One region of the Bradyrhizobium sp. 33ap4 genome, then DNA from elsewhere that is predicted to be linked to it. Evidence: riboswitches for the same ligand, from Rfam matches in the RefSeq annotation. Region 1 holds a riboswitch; each other region holds the start of a gene.
The links. A riboswitch is a leader RNA that binds a small molecule or an ion and turns the genes downstream of it on or off. The one in region 1 is predicted to bind cobalamin.
Positions count from the first base shown of each region.

Region 2: it holds a riboswitch for cobalamin, as region 1 does, so the genes downstream of both, Q2M23_RS31425 (TonB-dependent receptor) here and Q2M23_RS16850 (DUF1636 family protein) in region 1, are expected to answer to the same signal.
Region 3: it holds a riboswitch for cobalamin, as region 1 does, so the genes downstream of both, Q2M23_RS29280 (ribonucleoside-diphosphate reductase subunit alpha) here and Q2M23_RS16850 (DUF1636 family protein) in region 1, are expected to answer to the same signal.
Region 4: it holds a riboswitch for cobalamin, as region 1 does, so the genes downstream of both, Q2M23_RS35925 (TonB-dependent receptor) here and Q2M23_RS16850 (DUF1636 family protein) in region 1, are expected to answer to the same signal.

Region 1 is NZ_JAUMTJ010000019.1:131,919-136,442, reverse strand. Features, by position in the region: gene Q2M23_RS16860 (cobyric acid synthase) at 1-729, opposite strand, end outside; gene cobO (cob(I)yrinic acid a,c-diamide adenosyltransferase) at 741-1,394, opposite strand; cobalamin riboswitch at 1,431-1,643, shown strand; gene Q2M23_RS16850 (DUF1636 family protein) at 1,737-2,111, shown strand; gene cobW (cobalamin biosynthesis protein CobW) at 2,108-3,142, shown strand; gene cobN (cobaltochelatase subunit CobN) at 3,142-4,524, shown strand, end outside.
Region 2 is NZ_JAUMTJ010000050.1:29,841-34,364, reverse strand. Features, by position in the region: gene Q2M23_RS31430 (PepSY domain-containing protein) at 1-145, opposite strand, end outside; gene Q2M23_RS31425 (TonB-dependent receptor) at 148-2,430, opposite strand; cobalamin riboswitch at 2,535-2,730, opposite strand; gene Q2M23_RS31420 (CobW family GTP-binding protein) at 2,958-3,887, opposite strand; gene Q2M23_RS31415 (amidohydrolase family protein) at 3,889-4,524, opposite strand, start outside.
Region 3 is NZ_JAUMTJ010000044.1:9,341-13,864, reverse strand. Features, by position in the region: gene Q2M23_RS29280 (ribonucleoside-diphosphate reductase subunit alpha) at 1-1,354, opposite strand, end outside; cobalamin riboswitch at 1,515-1,730, opposite strand; gene Q2M23_RS29275 (class I SAM-dependent methyltransferase) at 2,133-3,089, opposite strand; gene Q2M23_RS29270 (nodulation protein NolB) at 3,268-3,483, opposite strand; gene Q2M23_RS29265 (HrpF/NolX family T3SS translocon protein) at 4,158-4,524, shown strand, end outside.
Region 4 is NZ_JAUMTJ010000066.1:12,539-17,062, forward strand. Features, by position in the region: gene Q2M23_RS35915 (ABC transporter ATP-binding protein) at 169-942, opposite strand; gene Q2M23_RS35920 (FecCD family ABC transporter permease) at 939-1,982, opposite strand; cobalamin riboswitch at 2,095-2,293, shown strand; gene Q2M23_RS35925 (TonB-dependent receptor) at 2,402-4,524, shown strand, end outside.

The sequences.
Region 1 (4,524 bases):
CTCGCCGAGCCCGAGCGCATCTTCGGCCGGAAGTTCGCCGGCGCGGACGAACCAGGGCAGCACGCCAAAGCCGCGCCACGCCGTGCGTTCTTCGATCAGGCGATAGCCGTCGTCGAACAATGTCGGATCGCCGCGGAATTTGTTGATGACAAAGCCTTGGATCATCGCGGCATCATCAGGGTCGATCACCATCTTGATGCCGACGAGCTGCGCGATCACGCCGCCGCGGTCGATGTCGCCGACCAGCACCACGGGCACGTCTGCTTTGCGCGCAAATCCCATATTGGCGATATCGGCTTTGCGTAAGTTGACCTCGGCGGGACTGCCGGCGCCCTCGACCAGCACCAGATCGGCGCGCTGCTTCAGGCGCGCAAAACTCTCCAGCACCGCGCCCGTCAGCGATGGTTTCATGCCGGCATATTCGCGCGCGCGTGCGGTGGCGATCCGTTTGCCGTGCACGATGACCTGGGCGCCGACATCGGTCTCGGGCTTCAGCAGCACCGGGTTCATGTCGGTGTGCGGCTCGACGCCGGCGGCGAGCGCCTGCAACGCCTGTGCGCGGCCGATCTCGCCGCCATCGACGGTCACGGCGGCGTTGTTCGACATGTTCTGCGGCTTGAACGGCAGCACGCGCAGGCCGCGCCGTCTCGCGGCGCGGGCGAGGCCGGCGACGATGAGCGATTTGCCCACGTCCGAGCCGGCTCCCTGGATCATCAATGCGCGCGCCATCGTGATGCCCGTCAGAACTCGACGCCCGGCTGGGCCTTGATGCCGGAGCGGAACGGATGCTTTACCAGCGTCATCTCGGTGACGAGATCGGCAATCTCGATTAGCTCCTCCTTGGCGTTGCGCCCGGTGAGCACGACATGGGTCATCGGCGGCTTCGACGTGGTCAGGAAGTCGACGACATCGGCGATCGCAAGGTAATCGTAGCGTAGCGCGATGTTGATCTCGTCGAGCACGACCATGCGCAGGCTCGGGTCTGCGATCAGCTGCTTGGCCTTTTCCCAGCCGGCTTGCGCTGCCGCGATGTCGCGGGCGCGATCCTGCGTCTCCCAGGTAAAGCCTTCGCCCATTGCGTGGAATTGACAGAGATCGCCGAAATGCCCGGTGAGCAGGCGGCGCTCGCCGGTATCCCAGGCGCCCTTGATGAACTGCACCACGGCGCAGGGAAAGCCGTGCGCCACACAGCGCACAATCATGCCGAACGCGGAGGACGATTTTCCTTTGCCGGCGCCGGTATGGACGATGATCAGGCCCTTTTCACCGCTCTTGGTCGCCATGATGCGGTCGCGGGCGGCCTTCTTTTTCGCCATCTTGTCCGCGTGGCGCGCATCCGGCGAAAGATCGGTGCCGACGGCGCCGTCTTCAGCGCCCTTTCCATCAGAAGTCATCACATTCCTTCGGCTTGACAAGTGCGAGGCTTGGACGAATGGTGGTCCCGCGTCGGTTCCTGTCCTACGACAGGCGAAGAGGGAATGCGATAGGGCTCCGCTAAATCGGGCCCGAAGCGCAGCCGCCCCCGCGACCGTGACCGGAGAGATGCCCAAGCCACTGATTCCATACGGAGTCGGGAAGGTGGGCATCGAAGGGTAAAACCTGCTCCGCAAGCCGGGAGACCTGCCAACGCAGCATGTTGTGAAACCGGCGGACGGGGTGTTCCGCGACGGGGAACGAACCTGTCCAAAATCGGTTCGTGTGCCTCATCGCTTCCCGCTGTCAATCCAGGAAGGGCGATGAGCGTTACACTTCATGTCTGCATCACCTGCCGCGCCGGCCAGACGCCGGCGGAAGGTGAGCTCGCGCCCGGTGCACGCCTGCATGCCGCGCTTGTCGAGGCCGGCGTGCCTGATGACGTCAATCTGGTTCCCGTCGCATGCCTGTCGGCCTGCAGCCAGGGTTGCTCGGTCGCGCTCAGCGCGCCGGGGCGGTGGTCCTATGTCTACGGCCGACTGTCCGCTGATAATGCCGCGGATGTGATCGCCGGTGCCTCCGCCTATGCGGCGGCGCCCGACGGCATCGTGCCGTGGCGCAGCCGTCCGGAAATCTTCCGCAAGCAATCGCTCGCCCGCATTCCACCTCTTCCCGTCGTGCCGGAGGCCGCAGAATGACCACGCTCGCCAAAATTCCGGTCACCGTCGTGACCGGCTTTCTCGGCTCCGGCAAGACGACGCTGATCCAGCATCTGATCCGCAATGCCAACGGCAAGAAGCTCGCGGTGCTGGTCAACGAATTCGGCAGCGAAGGCGTCGACGGCGACATCCTGAAGTCGTGCGCCGACGCCAATTGTCCGGCCGAGAACATCGTCGAACTCGCCAATGGCTGTATCTGCTGCACCGTCGCCGATGATTTCATCCCGGCGATGGAGCAGTTGCTGGCGCGGAACGTGAAGCCCGATCACATCGTGATCGAAACTTCCGGGCTCGCGCTGCCGAAGCCGCTGCTGAAAGCGTTCGACTGGCCGGAGATCCGTTCGCGGATCACGGTCGACGGCGTGATCGCGCTCGCCGACGCCGAGGCCGTCGCCGCCGGCCGTTTTGCGCCTGATCCGGCCGCGGTGGATGCGCAGCGTGCGGCGGACGACAATCTCGACCACGAGACGCCGCTGTCGGAAGTGTTCGAGGACCAGATCGCATGTGCCGATATCGTGCTGCTGACCAAGGCGGACCTCGCGGGGGCGGAGGGGATCAAGGCAGCGAAAGAGGTGATCGCGGCCGAGATGCCGCGCGAGGTGCCGATGTTGCCCGTCGTCGACGGCACGATCGACGCGCGCGTGATCCTCGGGCTCGGGGCGGCGGCGGAAAGCGATCTCGCGGCGCGGCCGTCGCATCACGATGGCGAGGAGGAACACGAGCACGACGATTTCAATTCCGTCGTGATCGATCTTCCGGAAGTTTCGGATGTCGACGCGCTGGTCGCCTCGATCAAGGGGCTGGCGCGCGAGCAGAACGTGCTGCGCGCCAAGGGCTACATCGCGGTCGAAGGCAAGCCGATGCGGCTGTTGGTGCAATCGGTCGGCGAGCGGGTGCGGCATCAGTTCGACATGCCCTGGGGTGCCCGGGCGCGGCGGTCGAAGCTCGTCGTGATCGGCGAACATGCCGACATCGATGAAGCCGCGATCAGGGCACGGCTTGGTGTCTGATGCACGTCGTCTTCCGCGAGAGCCGCGGCCTTGAGGAGACCGCGACGCCAAGGGACCTCGGCCAGGATCCGGCCGATCTCGTGGTGTTGTCGTTTTCCGACAGCGATCTTGCTGCCTTCGCGGCCGGCTGGCGGCGGGGCCGTGCTGCGCTGCCGTCGCTGCGGCTCGCCAATCTCGCGGAGCTGCGCCATCCGCTGTCGGTCGATACCTATATCGAGCGGACGCTCTCGCACGCCCGCGGCATTCTGGTGCGGCTGATCGGCGGCGAGCCCTATTGGTCATACGGGCTGGCCGCGGTGCATCGGCTGGCGAAGGAGCGCGGCATCGCCCTGGTCGTGCTGCCGGCCGATGGCCGCGACGATCTGCGGCTGGATGAGTTCTCGACCTTGCCGGTCTCGACGCTGCGCCGTCTGAAGGTGCTGTGCGACAAGGGCGGCCCCGTTGCGGCGCAGGCCGTGATCGCGCAACTGGCGCTGGCGTCCGGACTTTATGCCGGACCCGTGGTCGGCGAGATCGATCTTCCCGAGATCGGCGTCTACGATTCCCAGCGCGGTGCCATCGCGGCGTTGCCGGCACCGGACGGCCGGCCGCGCGTGCTGGTGACGTTCTATCGTTCCTACCTCGCGGCAGGCGATACGGCGCCGGTCGATGCATTGATCGATGCATTGCGTGAGAGGGGCTTTGATGCCCACGGTGTGTTCGTCACCTCGCTGAAGGCGGCGGGCGTGGCGGATTGGCTGCGCGCTCAGTTTGCGCAATGCGCTCCAGCGGCGATCGTCAATGCGACCGCGTTTTCCGCGGCCGGTGACGACGGCACGACGCCGTTCGACGCTGCATCATGCCCGGTGTTCCAGGTCGCGCTGTCGACCGCGCGGCGCGAGGATTGGGCCTTGTCGCTCCGCGGGCTCTCGCCCGGCGATCTCGCGATGCATGTGGTGCTGCCGGAGGTCGACGGCCGCCTGTTCACAGGGGTCGTGAGCTTCAAATCGCCTGGTGAGCGCGATCTTGAGCTGCAATTCGCGCATCTTGCGCATCGACCGGATGCCGAGCGCGTCGCTGCAGTTGCCGCACGCGTGGCCGCCTGGCATCGGCTTGCCAGCAAGCCGGCACAGGAGAAGCGGCTCGCGCTGGTGCTCTCGAACTATCCCGGCCGCCCGCATCAGATCGCGCATGCCGTCGGCCTCGATGCGCTTGCCTCGGTCGGGGCGATGCTGGCTGATCTCGCGGGCGCGGGATTTGACCTTGAGCCGGTGGAGTCACTGGGCGACATTCTTTTGCGCAGGAATTTGACGTGGAACATCGCCGACTATCGTGCGGCGCTTTCCGGCCTTCCCGAGCTGCTGCAGGGCGATCTCAGCCGCGCATGGGGCGCGCCGGAAGAT
Region 2 (4,524 bases), on a different contig from region 1:
TGTCGGTAAGGCGCGGAAAGGCCACGTACATCATGACGAGGCCGGAGATGAACCACATCGCGAACAGGAGACACGTCGCAATGCCGATCCAGCGATGGACGATATAGAGCCACCGCCGCCCGCGCCGGATCAGAGCGTTGCGCATGGTCAGAACTTCACGTTGACGGACAATTCGGCGGTACGCGGCACACCGAGCAGCCACTGCCCGGTGCCGTTCGAGGTCACCGCGTAAGGCTTGTCGAACAGATTGTAGAGGCGGAACGCGACCGTGGTGCGGTCGTCCGGCTTCCACCTGACGCCGCCATTGACCACGTTGTAGCCCGGCCGCAGCTGGGTGTTGGCAAGATCGGAGTACATCGCACCGACGATCTGCACGCCGCCATAGACCGACCAGTTGGGCGCGAAATCCCAGGTCAGCCAGACATTCGAGACCTGCTGCGGCACGTTGACCGGGACATTGCCGTTGAAGCTGACGATCTTGCCGCCGACCACCTGGCTGTTGTTGTCGTATCTGGCGCGCAACAGCGCAAGATTGGCGTCGACGCGCCAGCCGTCGTTCAGCGCGAGCCCGATCGATCCTTCGACCCCGCGGGATGATTGCTGGCCGATCTGCAATGCCACGCCGCCGGTAGGGTTGCCGGGATCGGGAATCGTGAGCCCGGTCTTGACGATCTCGTAGGCGGCCAGCGTCCACTCGCCGCGGCCGCCCCAGAACGACTGCTTGACCCCGATCTCGGTCTGCTTGCCGGTCGCAAGCTGGAATGTCTTCTGCGTGGTCGACAGTGAGATCAGATTGCTGACCGGATCGACGCCGACCGCGTACTGGCCATAGAACGCGAGGTTCTTGATCGGCTCGTAGACGAGGCCCGCGCGCCAGCTAGTGCCCGATAGCGTCGTCTCAAAACTGTTTGCCGGCGTCTTGTAGTCGGTGCGGTCCACTTCGGGGCGATCATACCTGACCCCGGTCACCAGCGACAACTGATCGGTCAGCGAGAGCCGATCCTCGGCGAACAGCGCGTATTGATTGACGATCGCGTTGAAGCCCGGCGTGGTCGCCGTCGTCGTGGCGAAGAACGATCCGGGATCGAACACATAAGGATTGACCGAGGACGCGCCGCCATAGGGCGAGTTGTTGGTATGGGTGAAGTCGATCCGGTTGACGTCGAACCCGGCGACGACCTGGTTCGCAAGGCCGAACACGTGGCCGCTGAAGGTCGTATCCATCCGGTTGCCGAGCTGCTTCTGGTCGTGGAATATCTCGATATAGCTCGTGCGATCGATCAGCTGGGTCTTCGGATTCCAGGTGTAGTTCTCGATGTCGCGCCAGTGCCGCTCGCTGGTCAGATAATACAGCGTGTTGTTGACCTTGATGCCGTCGGCGACGTCCCACTCGGTCTTGAACTGGGTCCAGCTGTCCTGATAGCGGATCGCGCTGTCCAATGCGTTGTAGTTCTTGAAGCGCAGCGCATCCTGGATCGAGCCGTTGATCAGCGGCGTGCCGAAATAGCGCGACGGGCTGCGGTCGCCGTAGTCCTCCGACAGCGTGAAGGCCAGATTGTCCGACGCCTGCACCCGCACGGCAGCGGAGACCACCGCGTTCGAGGTCTTGTCGCGATCGAGCCAGCTGTCCGACATGTTGCCGGTGGCGTTGATGCGGTACGACACATTGGGATTGATCGGACCGGTGCTGTCCACCGAGAGCCGCCGCGTCATGTTGCTGTCGAGCGAAACCTCGGCCTCGTTATAGGGCGTGCTCTGCGGCTTCTTCGGAATCACGTTGATGACGCCGCCGATCGCGCCTTCGCCGTACAGCACCGAGGCCGGGCCGCGCAGCACTTCGATGCGCTGCGTCGACCAGGTGTCGTAGGGGAACGTCAGCGTGCCGGAGCCGATATAGAAGCGCGTGCCGTCATACAGCGTCATCACCGAGTTGCTGCCGGCAAAGCCGCGGGTGCTGAACGACAGGCCGCCGTTGCCTGGCGCCGGCGTTGCGACGAACCCGGCCGCGTCCTGGGTGACGGCATCGAGCACATTATGCTGGCCGCGTTCAGCGATGGTCTGCGCCGTGATGATCTCGACGCTGGCCGGCGTCTGCAGCGGCGTCAGGTTGAGACGACTGCCGGTGCCGCCCTGCGTGGTGGCATTGAGCGTCGGCGATGCCGTCCCTGGTGTGCCCGACGAAGCCGCGCGCGACGTGCTGCCGGCTGCGGCGGCCGTCGCGGGCCTCGGCCGTGGCCGCGCCGCGGCGGCCGTGTCACGACTGCGCGCCGCAGGCTTCGGCTTTGCCGCAGCCGAGGGCGCGACCTCGATCGGATCGAGCCTGGTTGGTGGCGGCGTTTGTGCCGAGCCTTCGGCCGGCAACAGCAGCGATGACAGGGAGCAGAGAAGACCGAGGCGCCATTTGCGCGCAACGGGAGAGGACGGAGACATGAAAGGACTCGCGGTAACGTGGCACGTCACCGCGAACGCGGATGGCGCATTGCCGAAAAGGCAGTGCTCCGATCCCACCAGGACGCCCCCGCCCGATGTGCTCGCGTGTGACCACGACTGACGGCAGGTCTCCTGGCTCACGGGTCATCGCCTGTCGACGCCTTCCCGGGCCGATGGCCCAGTGGCAAATTGACGAAAGGCTCGCCGTTTACAGTTGCGGGGACAGCTGCGGCATTGGGGTTACCCTCGCACCGCATTCCCTTTTGATCCCCGAAGGGAACCGTCGGCAAAAACGATAGGTGGTGCCGGCAGGGCTGTCAATTCGATGATCGTCGCACACATGCTTTGCGAGATGCTGCTGCGGCGATGACACAGCGACGTCGAGGGCTGACGCCGAAAGGCAACCCGTCATCCTGAGGAGCGCGGCACGCGCGTCTCGAAGGATGCACGGCCCGGCTGGTGGCCGATTCATCCTTCGAGACGCCGCTTCCCTCGCACCTCAGTATGACGGGAAACGTAGGTTCGCGTCACTGAGCCTCGACGCATCCCTGCATCACCTCATCAATCTCCGCGCGCGACAGCGCACCCATCTCGGCGATGAACACGATGCGCGTGCGCGGCACGCCGGGCGACGGCACGCCGCTCGCAGCCAGGGTCGCGCGGCCGCCGGCGAGTTGAAGCACGGTCAGCCGCCCGGGCTGCTCCACCGTCTCGAACAATCCCTTCGCCCGCGCCAGCTTCGGCGCCAGTCTGCCGATCGCCTGCTGCAAGCGCGGCAGCACGACGGGCCGCTCCGAGGTCCAGCTCAGCGTCTCGAAGCGATCGGACGCCGGCCGTCGCGGCGCGGTCTCGCGCGGAGCCGGCACATGATCGAGGTCCGCCGGGAACAGCAGCGCGGCCGGCACCTCGCCATGCAAGGCATCGACCACCACGGCCGCCGGACGCACCGCGCGCACGGCGTCGCGGATCGCGGCGCACGCAGCGGCGTCAGTCAGATCGACCTTGCTCAGCGCCACCACGTCCGCCGCCCGGAGCTGCGAGCGCAGCAGCGCATCGTTCAGCATCGCCGCAGGCTGCGTCGCGTCGACCACGCACAGCACGGTCTCCAGCGGCGCCTCCTTCCAGATCACGGGATCCATCAGGTTGCGCACGATATCGGCGGGATCGGCGATCCCGCTTGTCTCGATCACGATGAATTCGGGACGCGGATCACGCCGCAGCAACGTGGCGAGCGTGCGCAGCAGGTCGCCCTCCAGCGTGCAGCAGATGCAGCCATTGCTCAGGCTGACCACGCCGTCGCTGGCGCCGGCGATCAGCTCGGCGTCGATATTGATCGCACCGAAATCGTTGACCACGGCGGCGATGCGCCGCCCTTGCGCATGCGCCAGCAGATGGTTGACGACCGTGGTCTTGCCCGCCCCGAGGAAGCCCGCGACCAGCAGGATCGGGACCGGCACCTCACCCCCCCGTGATAGGCCGGCGCACCGGCCGGCCGGGACGCGCCGCGACATCGAGCACACCATCGCTGATCAGCGGCTGGCCGCTGACCACGAGATGCCGCACGCCCTCCGCCGGACGATTCATCGCCGAGAAGGTCGCGCGATCGCTCAGCGTCTCGTAGTCGAACACCACAACATCGGCGTCGGCGCCGACCTGCAGCCGGCCCTTGGCCCGCATCGCCGGCGTGCTCGCCGACAGGATCTCGGCCGGGATCAGCGCGCATTTGCGGATGCCCTCGAGCAGCGACACTTTCTTGCGCTCGCGCACCCATTCACGGATGAAGCGGGTGAAGCAGCCGGCCGAGCGCGGATGCGAGGTGGCATCGTCGGGCAGCGGCCAGGCGTCGCCGCTGTAGGGGCGGCCGTCCGACAGCGTCCACGGCATCGCGTCGGAGGCGATCGCGCCGCCCGGATACAGCACCGCCATATCGAGCAGATCGCGATGATGCGCGTTGTTCTCGATGTCGAGCACATGCCACAGCACCAAGGTCGAGGGCTCTTCGGCCTGTGCCGCCAGCAATTCCTCGCGGCTGCCGAAGCGGTGACCGTCGGTCACGCGCTGCACCGAATCGTAGCCGAGGCCGTTGCGCTCCTC
Region 3 (4,524 bases), on a different contig from region 1:
CGATCGCGATCTTATGGCTGAAGCGGGCCATCACGCCTCGTTCCAGGGCATCCGGGCACGGCCCCCGCTCGCGCGCGAGCGTCACGGATGCCGCATCAGCATCGCGACGGATTTTCCGGAACATGTTCAGATTGAACGACTTGGCCACGACGCTTTCCATCAGAATGCTCTTGGCCTGCAGGAACGAGTGGAAGCCCATGACGCCAAGGCCGACGGAACGCTCACGCAAGGCGGCGTAGCGGGCACGCTTCATGACGCCCGGCGCCACCGTGATGAAGTGGGTCAGCACGTTGTCGAGGAAGCGCATGACGTCCTCGATGAAGCCAGGCTCCTCGTTCCACTGGTCCCAGGTCTCGAGGTTGAGCGACGACAGGCAGCACACCGCGGTACGCTCCTCGTCGCGATGATCGATGCCGGTCGGCAGGGTAATTTCGCTGCACAGGTTGGACGTTGAGACCTTGAGGCCGAGCTCGCGCTGGTGCTTAGGGAGCGCGCGGTTCACCGTGTCGATGAACAAGAGATAAGGCTCCCCCGTCTGCAGCCGGTTCTCCAGGATGCGTTGCCACAGCTGGCGGGCGTCGATTTCGCGGATAACGTCCTTGGTCTTCGGACTGCGCAGAGCGAACGCAGTGCCGGCGCCTACGGCATGCATGAACTCATCGGTGACGTTGATGCCGTGATGCAGGTTGAGACTCTTGCGGTTGAAGTCGCCGGACGCCTTGCGGATCTCGAGGAACTCCTCGATCTCGGGATGGTGGATATCGAGATAGACCGCAGCCGAGCCGCGCCGCAACGAGCCCTGGCTGATCGCCAACGTCAGGCCGTCCATGACGTGGATGAACGGGATGATGCCTGAGGTAACGCCGCCCTTCACCTGCTCGCCGATCGAGCGAACATTGCCCCAGTAGGTGCCGATGCCGCCACCGTTAGAGGCAAGCCATACGTTCTCGTTCCAGGTGCCCACGATGCCTTCGAGCGAGTCCGACACCGAGTTAAGGAAGCAGGAAATCGGCAGGCCGCGCGTCGTGCCGCCGTTGGAGAGCACCGGTGTGGCTGGCATGAACCACAGCCGAGACATCCCATCGTAGAGACGTTGGGCATGCGCAACATCATCCGCGAAGGCGCAAGACACCCGCGCGAACATGTCCTGGATCATTTCGCCGGCGAGCAGATAACGGTCGCTCAGCGTCAGCTTGCCGAACGGCGTCAACAGGTCGTCGCGCGTCCGATCGAGCTTGAGATCGGCCGGCTTTGGCGATGGCGCAAGGGGGTACGGCAGCGGGGCCGGCGACGGCGGCGGCACAAGACACAACTCAGGCGCGCTGGGCTCTGCCTGCAATGGCTGCGACCTCACGCGCGCCGGCTCCTCAATGAGATGACCATGCTGATCGAAATCGTAAGACGGCGACATCGGCAACCCCGCGATGTTAGGCGGGGGAACTGCGCGGATGACTTGCGAGGAAACCGGTCAAACGTCTCCGGCTGCAAGCGACCCAACGGGGCACCCCGCCCGAGGACTTTCGTTCAGTCGCGGCAGGTCTCCTGGCTCGCGGGTCGCCGCGGCTGTCGGCCTTCCCGGCGCTGTGCTGCGCCAGTGACCATGATGACAACCGCTCGCCGCTTACAGTTGCGGGGGCAGCCCCGGAGTAGCCGTTCGGCGCACCGGGTTCCCTCTTAGCTTCCGACCTACAAAATGTTGGGGCCAGAAGACCGTGACTGACTAGACATAGGCACTACTCGCCGGGATTCGTCAACTGGAGACGTCCAGATTAAAACGCAAAAATATACCGAAGCCCGGACGACTTTGTCGCCGCTGTCGGCTTCTGCTGCAGGTGATTGGATATGCCGTTGGGCTGCAGCACCGGTTTCCGTCAAGCCTGCGCAAAGGTCGAGGAAATTCCTGGCTCGCACGTCGCATTGATGGAATCTAAGAAACGGCGCGTCAGTAGAGGAGCAATTCGGCCAGACGCTTGATTTGAATCGCAGCGCTCCTGCTCGCCGCGACAAATGGCATCTGGACGAATTCGTTATCCACTCGCGGGCGAACAACATCGGCTCTGGCGCGCCGTCGACCGGAATGGCCTCGCATCCAGCCCCGAACAGACTCGCGCTGCACAGTGGTCCCACGCCTGTCACGGCTCCAGCGCGACCTGCAAGCCCTCCTTACTTTCAACATGAACGTAACGGGGTCCGATCGGCCGTCCCCTGCCGCTGGCGACAGTGACAATGTCTTCCAGAGGCGTGGCGCGCGCATCCGCCTCGGGGCGAGACAAGATCAGATCGGCGTGAAACAGCCCTTCCGATTCGAGGCCGGTGGCATCCACGCCAAGGGCCGCCAAGCTGGCCAAACAGCTCTCAAATTCTTCAGCATCGCGAAAGCGACGCTGGATAAACGTTGCGCCGGCAAGACGTTCTGTCACAAGACCACGGTTTGCGAACGTCGCGGCGAGCGATTCAAATGGGAACATTCGTAGCACGAAGGAGATAATCCATGGTTGCTTCTCTGCCGCATCGAGAATCTCGCTGAACGTCTTCTCGGTAACGTAGCCGATGCATCCGGTCGACATGATAACATCCACGGAGCGGAGAATGCGCGCGCTGTCCATCGATAGCGCCTCCTTTTCAAGGTCAGCGACAATGCCCTGCTCTAAAAGGCCAACACTCTTCGCATAGCTGACCGCCCGGGCCGACACATCGAGGCCGATAAAGCGTGCCAACCCGACATCAGGCCAGGCTGCATAGAAACTGCGATCGAGACTCACCAATGTCTCAGAGCTGATCGCTCTCATCTCACGCCGGGCGTAGCGGTGACGCAAGCCCGCGAAGGTCAGCGGAAAGCGATGCACCGCTGCATTGATGCCGTACGAACAACCAACATCGAGCACGACGGGCTTGAGGCCGGTGGCCGAAGCTTTCGCTGCCAGTATTTGGCGCACAACCGGCTCAGCCACGTCCGGTATCATATAATCCAGGTCTCCGAGGACCGAGAAATATGCCCTCGGATCATCCGAAGCATAAATATCGTGGAATGCAGCTTTAGACCGATTGATGCGCGAGAAATCTATCCGCAACGCAATGTCTCCTCTCATTTGCAAGCAGCTCGACGGCTGTTGCCTTCGTACCCGCCTGCACTTTGGTTATATAGGGTGTAGGCCCTTACATCCGCCGATGCGGCAACAGAAGCGGCAAGTGAACAAGCGCATCACCCCCCTCTGCGCGTCGCGGCGCGAACGATCCTGCTGTTGTGCGAAGAAACCATCAGCCCGCTCAGCCCACCGATAGAAGCTTATTCAGAGATAAGCTGACGGCGCCGGCGCCCTTGGAGATGAGCGAAACCTGAATGACGCGATCGTCAACATCCCACAGGTTCGTCAAGGCCGAATCGAAATGATCCCCACCTTCCGGTTTACCTGCCGGATGCCAGGCGGTCGGCCACCAACGAAGCTGCACCTTGCTTCGAAGCTGCCTGCGCAAGACTATCATGAAACTGGTCCCGCACCGATAAACAGCCGCTGGAGAACCATTCAGCCGGGTTGAGAGAGATCGAGGCAACGGCAGGCAACATGAGAAGAACCGTTTTGTCACGTGATGAGATTGGCACCGTCGTGAGCGCGAATGGGCCAGCACCCTAGAAACGCAAGCTGACCGAAAGCTGACGAGCCTTCGTCACCTGATGATCATCCGAGCCTTCGTCACCTGATGATCATCGAGCGCGAAACCAGTGCCCCATCTTGAGATGCTCCGGAGATCTTGCGAGATCGTTGGACCAGATCAACGAATGCTGCGGATCGGCAGACGGGAGGCCGTTAACTTGACAGACATGGCACCAGGCCAAGTGAACGCAACCATACGAAGCTGACACCGGCATTGAAAATCCGTCCGGCCTTACTGGCAAGGCCATGTCATCAATCGTGTCGAAATCGTCTGAGCGCCGTCAGCTTCTCGAAAGCTTGTTCGTCCTAGCATACGGCGTGAATATCTAGACGGCGGTGTCCCCATGGATGGTCGCGAAACTGAGCGCTGGAGGCACACCGAGCAACAGGATGCAAATGGTAGGACCTGTTGAACTCTGCCGCTCAACACTCCTTGTTCGTCGCGATCTCGGGCCGCAACTAGGTGACCGTCTTGTGGTGCACCCTTATATCGGAGAACGTATAATGTCAGTCGACCTATCGCCAACCGCCAATTCAACTGTGGCTTTACCCGGAATGCCCGCCCCGCCCTCTTCGGCGCAGGACTTTTCCAGCTTTCAGGCGATGCTGGTCGGCCTCGCGTCCAAGGACACGACCAGCGATCATTCCGCACCGCAGGAGCCGGCACCCACAGACGCAGCCAAGCAACTGACAGAGGAACTCACGCGGGAGACGCGAAGTATCCTTCCACCGGAGATTAGGGCAGCACTGGATGCATATCAGGATGACCCACAGCCGTCCTGTGCTGCGAGCAGCCCAATCATTGCGGAGGCACCCGTACAAAGCTCAAGGATCACCTGGAACGGTGGCACGCTGACTAATGCAGAACTGC
Region 4 (4,524 bases), on a different contig from region 1:
CACGCTGAAGGTGCGCCCCCTCTCCCGCTTGCGGGGGAGGGTTGGGGTGGGGGTTTCGCCGCGAGCCATATCGTGGAGAGAGCCCCCACCCGCTGCGCTCGTCGAGCGCAGCGACCTCCCCCGTAAGCGGGAGAGGTGAACTGAGCTTGTGGTGAGGCCGTGGCCACATCAGACGTCCGCCCACGGCACGATGACGGCTTCGCGCTGAAATTCGGCGCGATAGGCGCTGACCCGGAACACGCTGGCGAGGACGCTCTCCGACAGTGCCTCGACAGGCGCGCCTTGCGCTGCCAGCCGCCCCTCCGCGAGCACCAGCACATGATCGGCGAAGCGCGCGGCGAGTCCCAGGTCATGCGTCACCACGATCACCAGCACACCGGCATCGGCGACGTTGCGCAGCTTCTGCATCACGTCGATCTGGTGGCGTGGATCGAGCGAGGCGGTCGGCTCGTCGGCGAGGATCACCGGCGCCTCCACCGCGAGCACCCGGGCCAGCGCGACGCGGCTGCGCTCGCCGCCGGAGAGTTCGGTGACGCGGCGATCGCTGAACTCAGTGACGTCGACCGCCTGCATCGCGCGCAGCACCGCCTCCATATCCGTCTGCGACAGCCGCGCCGGATCGGTCGCGCCGTGCGGATAGCGGCCGAGCGCGACGATGTCGCGCGCCGGCAGCGGCCAGTGCACCATGTGCCCCTGCGGCAGATAGGCGAAACGCTTCGCGCGCTCGCGCAGCGGCAGCGACGCCAGCGGATCGCCGCCGATCCGGATCTCGCCGCCCGACGAAATCAGCCCGGCCAGTGCACGCAGCAGCGTGGTCTTGCCGGCGCCGTTCGGGCCGACCAGCGCGACCAGATGGCCCGACGGCAGCGACAGCGAGACATCGTGCAGCACCTTGCGGCTGCCGAGCGAGGCATTGAGCGCCGCGGCGGAGAGCAGCGTCATGCCACGCCTCCGCCGAGCGCGCGGCGCTCGCGCATGATCAGATAGAGGAAGAACGGCACGCCGATGATCGAGGTCAGCACGCCGACCTTGATGTCCGAGGTTGAAGGAATGATGCGCACCGCGATGTCGGCGGCGAGCAGCAGCGCCGAGCCGGTGAGCGCGCTCGGCACCAAGAGCCGCGCCGGATCGTGACCGATCACGGGACGCATCAGATGCGGCGCGACGAGGCCGATGAAACCGATCGTGCCGGTGACTGCGACCGCGCCGCCGACGCCGAGCGCCACGCCCGTGATCACGAAGAGCCGCAACCGCCCGACGTCGACGCCGAGGCTCTGCGCCGCCTCCTCGCCAAGCGTCAGCGCGCGGAAGGCGCTCGCCTGGCTGAGCAGGATGGCGGCGCCCGCGACGATGAAGGGCAGCGCCAGCGCCACGTGCTGGAAGCTGCGGTCCTCCAGCGAGCCGAGCAGCCAGAACGCGATCTCCAGCACCACAAACGGATTGCTCGAGAGATTCATCACCAGTGCGGTCGCGGCTCCCGCAAAGCTCGAGATCGCGAGCCCAGCGAGGATCAGGATCAACAGCCCGGCATTGCGGCCGGCGATCGCAAGCAGCGCGAACACCGAGCCGAACGCGGCGATGATCGCCACCACCGGCAGCGCGTAGGAGCGCACATCGGCGAGGCCCAGCGCGATCACCAGCACCGCGCCGAACGCCGCCGATTGCGGCGCGCCGAATAGCGACGGCGAGGCCAGCGGATTGCGCAGCAGCCCTTGCAGCGCCGCACCGGACAGCCCGAGAATGCCGCCGATCGCAAATGCCAGGATGGTGCGCGGCAGGCGGATCTCGCGCACGATCACCTGCGCCACATCGCTGCTGCCGCCGAACAGCGCCTCGACCACCGCGAGCGGCGACAGCCGCACCGGCCCGATGCCGAGCGAGAGCACGCACAACAGGACCACGAGCGCGAGCAGCGCCGCCGTGGCGCCCCACCGGCGCCGCGCCGCGACCTCGGCCGCCAAGGCAAAATCCTGCACGCTCATCGGATCCATGCTCTTACAGCGATCGCCGTGGCAGACAAGCGACACTCGACAAAAACCGTGGCCGCGCGGCCGCCGCCCGACTTCCGCCGGATTGACTTTGCTACCCGGCCGAACCCTAGATGAACATGACGGTTCTTTCATGAGATGAAAAGGGAATGCGGTACGGGGAAACTTCCCCAACGCCGCGGCTGCCCCCGCAACTGTATGCGGTGAATCCTTCGTCACAGGCCACTGGGAATCTCGGTCCTGGGAAGGCGACGAAGGGTAACGACCCGCGAGCCAGGAGACCTGCCGTCAGCCGTGGTCACACGCGATGCTGCCGGTCGGGGAGTACAGGCATGAGCTTCACCTGATGCTGTGAGCACGATGGTGAGACTGGTTCGCGGTGACGTGCCACTGACGTTGCCGAGGCCTTGCTTATGTTCTCCTTCCCTTTCCATCGGCGGCGCCGCGCGCTTCTGCTCGCGTCGACGATGATCGCGCCGGCGACGATGCTCGCGCCGGCATTCCTTGTCTCCGCAGCGCGGGCGCAGGAGGCACCCGCTCCCGATCAGCTGCCGGCGATCGAAGTCACCAAGCCGGGCGACCAGAACGTCACGCGCGCCAGGCCGGCCGCTGACGAAGCGCCGGCGCCGCGACGCCCGGCGCCGGGCACCTCGCAAGGCAACAATACAGGCAGCGGAGCCGGATCGGGCACGATAGGGACCGGTGTGGCCACCGGAACGGGCGGCACCGGCGGCCGCCAGTTCGCCGGCATTGTCGGCACCTCCTCGGCCGTGATCACCGCCGACGACATCGCGCATTCGCCGGTGCAGTCGTTACCCGAGATCCTCGCGCAGGTGCCGGGCGTGCAGCTGCAAACGCCCTATGGCGGACCGAACGGCGCCAAGACGTCGGTCGACCTGCGCGGCTTCGGCGCATTCGCGACCGACAATACGCTGTTCCTGCTCAACGGCCGCCGCCTCAACGACGTCGACAAGGCCGGCTTCGACCTCACCACGATTCCGCTCGATTCGATCGAGCGCATCGAGATCACGCGCGGCAACAGCGGCGCGGTGCTTTACGGCGACAATGCGGTGGGCGGCGTCGTCAACATCATCACCAAGACCGGCGTCGGCGGCCCGCCGACGACGATGCGGGCCGAGGCCGGAGCTGGCTCGTTCAACACCCGCATGGCCGCGGTCTCCGCAGCGCTCAATTCCGGACCGTGGTCCACCTCGTTCTACGGCAATGGCATCAAGTCCGACGGCTACCGCGTCAACAATGCGCTCGACCAGCGCAACGCCGTCGGCAACATCAACTACACGACGCCTGATCTCACCGCCTTCCTGACCGTCACCGGCAGCGACCAGAAGCTCGGCCTACCCGGCGGACGGCTGGTCGATCCGTCGATCGGCGTGAACGAGCTGCTCACCGATCGCCGCGGCGCCGCGACGCCCTTCGACTATGCCAACCAGCAGACCGCCAGCGTCACCGCCGGCTTCACCAAGACGCTGATGAACGGCGTCGACCTCATCGTCGACGGCGGCTGGCGGCAGCGCGAGACGCAGAGCGGCTTCTTCGGCACGATGCCGACCATCAGCTTCGCTTCGACCTACAATGATGCCGCGCTGCAGACCTGGTCGCTGACGCCGCGGCTCAGCGTCAAGAATGTGATGCTGGGCGTGCCGTCGACGATCCTGACCGGCATCGACTATTACGATTCGAGCTTCCGCGAGGCGCGCGGCGCCTATCAGGGCGTCGACCCGTTCCACATCTACAATATCGAGCAGCAGAGCGTGGCCGGCTATTGGCAACATACGCTGGGCCTGTTGCCAACGACCGACATCTCCTACGGCGCGCGCGTCCAGAATACCAGCATCTCGGCGCGCGATCGCTACGACCCGAATGCGCCATTCGCGTTCGACACGCAGGCGGCACCGCTCGACAGCAACGAGACGCAATACGCCCTGCATGTCGGCGCCGAGCATCGCCTGACCGACACCTTCTCGGTGTTCGGCCGCGCGGCGCGCGCGTTCCGCACGCCCGATGTCGACGAGCGCGTCGCATCCGGACCGTCGTTCGATCCGCTGACCTTCGCCCCGATCCCGCAGAATTTCCAGCTCAAGACCCAGACCTCGCAGGATGTCGAGGGCGGCTTCCGGGTCAAGACCAACCTGTTTCAGGTCCAGACCAGCGTCTATCTGATGGATCTCGAGAACGAGATCCATTTCAACCCGGTGCTGTTCTTCAACACCAACCTCGACCCCACCCGCCGCTGTGGCTCGGAAACCAGTGCCTCGCTCAAGTTCAGCGATACGGTGACCCTGCGCGGCGGCATGGCGATCACCCGCGCGGTGTTCCGCGAAGGCATCTGGACCGGCAACGACGTGCCGCTGGTGTCGCGCTACACCGGCAATCTCGGCGTCACCTGGAATATCTGGCAGAACTATCTGGTGCTCGACGCCACGGTGCGGGCCTGGAGCTCGCGCATCATGGACAACGATCAGGCCAACACCCAGAGCCGGATTCCCGGCAACGCCACCGCCGATATCAAGCTGAG